2 regions of the Rathayibacter sp. KR2-224 genome follow, and region 1 is predicted to be linked to the other one. Evidence: predicted binding sites of a transcription regulator. Region 1 holds the regulator's gene; the other holds the start of a gene.

Region 1 (2,912 bases):
CCGGTGCTTCTCCAGCCGCTCCTCCACCGCCGAGGCGATGACCAGCTGGCCGTCCACATTCGGATGCACGTCGTCGGACTGCATGTAGCCCGGCTTGCCGAGCAAGGGCTTACCGATCTGGATGTAGACGCCGCCGACCGACTTCACCGCCGCTTCCATGTCGTCATCGATCTCGTCGAGTTGCGCGGGCCGCTCGTTCTCGTTCCACACCGGGCTCACGGCGACGATCTTGGCCTTGGGGAGATCGTGCCGAAGAGTGTGCATCGCGGCGATCATCGATTCCTGCACATCGGATTCCGATACGCCCAGGTCGTTGCTACTGCCCGAGATGATGACCACGGACGGGTCGAACTCGACCGCTTCGGCGACCTGGTCGGCGAAGATCGATCCGTCGTCGCCGTGCGTGACGAATCCTGCCCCGTCGGTGGCAAGGTTCGCCAGATGCCACCCGTTGTATCCGGCGAGTACTGCAGGCCACGCCTGACCGGGCTCGAGCCCATGGCCGTCCATGATGGAGTCTCCGATCGCGACGACCGTGGTCGCGTTCCCGCTGGCAACCGGAACCACCGGCTGCGTGTGCACGCCGGCGGCCGCGAACACCGCGATGGCGACCGCGATGCCGCCAAGCACCAAGGCGGCCGCACATGCCGCGAGGGCGGTGGCGGCTGCGGGCATCGGTTTCATGAGCGGGAGGCTACGAGGCAAACTTCTCGGCGCGCTGGATGGCTACGGTCACCGCGGTCACCGATCGAGCGGCCGCCACACGACGACCTGGTTGCTGCGCCGCACGCGCGTGCCTGCCCGCAGCGAGACGACCTCGCCCTCCGATCCGGCGGCGAACACCCGGCGCCCCGGGCGGTTGAGCATCTCGTCGGCGAGCGCCGCCTCGAGTTCGCGCACGCGTTCGCTCAGATGAGTCACCTGGTTTTCGAGCTCGAGCACGCGGCGGATGCCTTCCAGGCTCACGCCCTCCGACCCGAGACGGGCGACCTCGCGCAGCTGCACTACGTCTCGCATGGAGTAGCGTCGCGACCGCCCCGCCGTGCGCCGGGGGCTGACAAGCCCGAGCCGGTCGTACTGCCTCAGCGTCTGCGGATGCATGCCGGCGAGCTCGGCGGCCGCGGTGATCGCGAAGACCGGCGTCGTCTCATCCAGTTCGACCATCATCACGCAACTCCCTCTCCAGCTCTTCTACCCCTTCACGGGCTCGGAGCCGGCATCAGCGCGCCGCGGCCCTTGCCTTCGCGAGCAACTCTTCGCGCGGATTCTCGTTCGGCAGGGTGCCCTCGAACGCCTTCAGGGCATCCTCGCTCTGCTTGCTCAGGTGCGAAGGAACCACCACCTGCACCACCGCGAGCAGGTCGCCGGTCGCCTTCTTCGTGGCGACGCCGCGGCCCTTCACACGAAGCACGCGCCCGCTCGGGGTACCCGGTGCCACCTTGAGCCTCACGATCTCGCCGTTCAGGGTCGGCACCTCGATGGTTGCGCCGAGCGTCGCCTCGGCGAAAGTGACAGGCACGTTGACGCGCAGGTTCACCCCGTCGCGTTCGAACACCGGATGCTTGCGCACCGTCACCGTGAGATACAGGTCTCCGCGCTCACCGCCGTCGGGCGACGGGCGCCCCTTGCCCGGAACGCGGATGCGCTGCTTGTCGCTCACACCTGCCGGGATGCGCACTTTCACCGTCTCGCCATCCACGGTCAGGTGCACCGTCTCACCGGTGACCGCGGTCTGGAAGTCGATCGTGGTGGACGCCGAGACATCCTGTCCCCGGGTCGGGCCGCCGTAGCCCCGGAAGCCGCCGCTGGTCTGGCCGAATCGGCCACTGCCGAACAGGCCGCCGAGCAGATCGTCGTACTCGCCCTGCTGGAACGTGTAGGACTGCCCGCGGTTGCCCTGTCCGAACATGCTGCCGAAGACATCCTCGAAGCCGCCTGCCCCTGCGCCGCCGCCGGGCGCCGTGAACCGGGCGCCCGATCCCATGGCGCGTATCTGGTCGTACTCCTTGCGCTGCTCCTCGTCGGAGAGCACCGAGTACGCCTCGCTGATCTCCTTGAACTTCGCCTCGGCCTGGGCGTCACCCGGGTTGGAGTCTGGGTGGTACTGGCGGGCGAGCTTGCGATACACCTTCTTCAGCTCGGCCTGCGAGGCGTCTTTGGAGACGCCGAGCACCTTGTAGAAGTCCTTGTCGAACCAGTCCTGACTTGCCACCCGGCACCTCCTTCCACAATTCTGTTGTCTTCGCTCGCGTGTCCGCGCCACGTTGCCGCAACTGCGCCACACAATCCGGCGCAATTGCCACGAAGTGGCGCGGACACGCTGAGGTTCGGTCTACTACTCCGGAACCGCCACGACCACCTTGGCCGCGCGCACCAGCGTCGAACCGAGCGTGTAGCCCACCTCGACAACCTCGACGACGGTCGCCTCCGTCACCTCTGGCGACGTCTTCTGGAAGATCGCCTCGTGCACGTTGTGGTCGAACGGCTCGCCTGGGGCACCGAACGGCTGGAGTCCGAGCTTCTCGGATGCCGCGCGCAGCTTGCCCGCGATGGTCGCGAACGCGGTGTCGGCCTCGAGGTCGCCGTGCTTCTCGGCCCGGTCGAGGTCGTCGAGCACCGGCAGGATGGCCTTCGCCGTGTCGGCGACCGCGCGCTCGCGCTCGGCCTCACGGTTGGCTTCAGTGCGCTTGCGGTAGTTCGCGTACTCCGCTGTCACCCGCTGGAGGTCGGCGAGCCGCTCGGCCGCCAAGTCCTCTGCGCTGGACTGACCGGAGAGGAAGTCGAGGTCGGCGTCGGAGAGGGATGTCTCGACATCCGGTCCCTCGTAACCCTCGCCGGTATCCACGACCTGCTCGTGCTCGAGGCCGGCTTCGCTCCCTGAGCCGGCGGAGCGAGTCGAAGGGTCGGACCCT
Region 2 (2,912 bases), 2.1 Mb from region 1:
CCGAGGCGAGAACGTCTTCGTCATCGGCAACCACTTCGATTCCAAGCTCGGCGACCAGAACGCGGACGGGCGCTTCCAGTACCCGCAACAGTCCTCGGCCGTGCAGCGCGCGAAGCAGGCGATTCAGGTGCACGACTTCGTGGCATCCCTGCTGAAGGCGGACAAGAAGGCGAAGGTGGTCGTGGCCGGCGACCTGAACGACTACCAGTTCAGCCCGGCGCTGCAGACGCTCACGGGAGCGGCATCCGGGAAGCCGATCCTGCGTGACCTCATCACGACCCTGCCGGAGAGCCAGCAGTACACCTATGTGTACGACGGGATTTCGCAGGTGCTCGACCACATACTGGTCACGGCCGGGGTGGGCAAGCCGGAGTACCAGGTGGTGCACGTCAACTCCGAGTTCGCGAACCAGGTCAGCGATCACGACCCGCAGGAGGTCGCCATCACCGCGGGGGCCAGGTCGTGGGCGCTGCCGGGCCTGGAGTCGAGGCGATGCGGACCGTCCGCTGCCGCAGCCGGCTACTCGGATGCCCTCGACAAGATCACCTACAACGGCACCCAGGTGGGCGGCTTGTCCTCGCTCGCCCGCGACGTGCGCAGCGGGGGTTACGTGTCTGCCGTCGACAACCACGGTTCCGACCCCGCTCGCATCTGGTTCCTCTCCGGCGTCGCGAATCCCCACGTCACCAGGGATCCCCTCGTGCTCAAGCAACCTGACGGCACCCCGTACAACGGTCAGGACAGCGACAACGAGGGTCTGGCAGTGCTGCCGAACGGCGACTTCGTCGTCAGCAGCGAGACGGAGCCATCCGTGCGCATCTTCGGGCGCGACGGCATCCAGAAGGCATCGCTGCCCGTGCCCGCCCGATTCGCCGTGACGGGAAGCACGCAGGCAGGAGAAGCAACCTCGAACGCGACGCTGGAGGGCCTGACGATCACCCCTGACGGCAAGACCATCGTGGCCGCCATGGAGGCTGCCCTCTCCGGTGATGTCTCGACCGACGGGGATGCCACGGCACACCGGCTCCTGGTGTACACGCAGGCCAAGAAGGGGGCCTGGACGCTGTCGAAGCAGGTGGAGTATCGCACCGAACCGGGCATGCGCATCCCCGAGGTCGCCGCAACCGGCAACGACTCGTTGGTGGTCGAGGAGGCCGCATGGTCCGCCGCCATCGGCAACTCGGTCAAGCTGTACGGCATCAAGGGACTGCACGGCGCCCACGATGTGACCTCCGTCACGAACCTCGGAGCCGCGTCTCCCGGGCTGGCGCTGCAGAAGACGCTCGTTGCCGACGTGGTGCAGTGCCCGACCCTTGGCGCGACAGCCAAGGAGGCGCAGGCCAACCCGCTGCTCGACAACTACGAGGGCATGGCGGTGACCTTCTCCACCGGCCACGCGGCAGGCATCTCGCTCATCAGCGATGACAATTTCAGCGCATCACAGACCACTCGGGTACTGAATCTGATCGCGAAGCTGCCCTAGCGGCCCGAGCACAGGACAAGGGGCGTCGGCATGTGCCGGCGCCCCTTCGTGTCGCCTGGATTCTCGATCCTGACGCGTCTTCCGCTTCGCCGGGAATATCCACCGGTGGTAAATGTTGAAGTTGATAACACTCGGCTCAAGTTCGAGTGAGACAGACGGATATAACCGGAACAACAGGAGATTCAGTGCCTGAGAACTTCATCCCCGGCGGTGCCGAGCCAGGCGACGAGGGAAGCTCGTTCGACGAGTTCCTCGCGCGTTACCTCGCCGGCGAGCGCGCCCGCGCGGCCCGCTCGATCGACATCAGCCGCTTCCTCAGCCGCCGCACCCAGGAGGTGCTGCAGCGAGCCGGACGGTTCGCGCTCGAGCACGGCCACAACGAGCTGGACGCGCTGCACATTCTGCGCGTCATGTCGGGCGAAGACCCGGCCGCCGAGGCAATGCGCCGCATCGGCGTCGATCCCGCCCGCATCGTTCGCGCGGCCGAGCAGCGCCTGCCGCAGACCGGTGAGGCGAACACCGACGCCCCGGCGCTCACGCCGTCCGCACAGCGCGCGCTGTTCCACGCGTACCAAGTCGCCCGCGCGTCGGGTTCGACCTACATCGATCCCGAGCACCTGTTCTACGCGCTCGTCATCGCCCAGGACTCCCCCGCCGGGCAGGTGCTGCAGTCGGCAGGCGTCACGCCAGACGCCCTTGCCGGCGCCATGCGTGAGGCTGCGACCATGGGGGCCGAGGCGGCGAGCGAAACGGATGCCGGTGAGCAGACATCCGAGACGCCCATGCTCGACCGCTTCGGCACCGACCTTACGCTCGCCGCTCACGAGGGCCGGCTCGACCCGGTGATCGGCCGCGTCGATGAGATCGAGCAGACCGTTGAGATCCTCTCCAGGCGCACCAAGAACAACCCTGTGCTGGTCGGAGAGGCCGGCGTCGGCAAGACCGCGATCGTCGAGGGCCTGGCCCAGGCGATCGTGGACGGAGTGGTTCCCGAGCAGCTGCGCGACAAGCGTGTCATCTCGCTCGACCTGCCAGGCATGCTCGCCGGAACCCGGTACCGTGGCGATTTCGAGGAGCGCCTCACCAAGCTGATGGACGAGATCTCGGCCAAGAAGGGCGAGCTCATCGTGTTCATCGATGAGGTGCACACCGTGATCGGCGCGGGTGGCGCCGGCGACGGCGGAATGGATGCCGCGAACATCCTGAAGCCGCGGCTCGCGAAGGGCGAGTTGCACCTGGTCGGTGCGACCACGCTCAAGGAGTACCGGCAGATCGAGAAGGACCCTGCGCTGGAGCGGCGCTTCCAGCCTGTGACCGTGGCAGAACCGTCGATCGACGACGCTGTGGCCATTCTCGCCGGCCTTCGGCATGCGTATGAAGAGCACCACGGAGTGACGTACACCGACGACGCCATCCGCGCCGCGGTCGA

What was found. The regulator HspR, encoded in region 1, represses chaperone genes until heat shock. The targets are predictions, from matches to a motif close to AAGTTGAGTCNNNNNGACTCAACTT.
Positions count from the first base shown of each region.
Region 2: ACO2Q7_RS00320 (ATP-dependent Clp protease ATP-binding subunit) is a predicted target of HspR. The motif match lies at 1,602-1,626, and genes of this name have one in related genera.

Region 1 is NZ_JBMSEB010000001.1:2,168,773-2,171,684, forward strand. It holds gene ACO2Q7_RS09900 (SGNH/GDSL hydrolase family protein) at 1-684, opposite strand, end outside; gene ACO2Q7_RS09905 (heat shock protein transcriptional repressor HspR) at 742-1,164, opposite strand; gene ACO2Q7_RS09910 (DnaJ C-terminal domain-containing protein) at 1,220-2,212, opposite strand; gene ACO2Q7_RS09915 (nucleotide exchange factor GrpE) at 2,336-2,912, opposite strand, start outside.
Region 2 is NZ_JBMSEB010000001.1:62,421-65,332, reverse strand. It holds gene ACO2Q7_RS00325 (esterase-like activity of phytase family protein) at 1-1,483, shown strand, start outside; gene ACO2Q7_RS00320 (ATP-dependent Clp protease ATP-binding subunit) at 1,669-2,912, shown strand, end outside.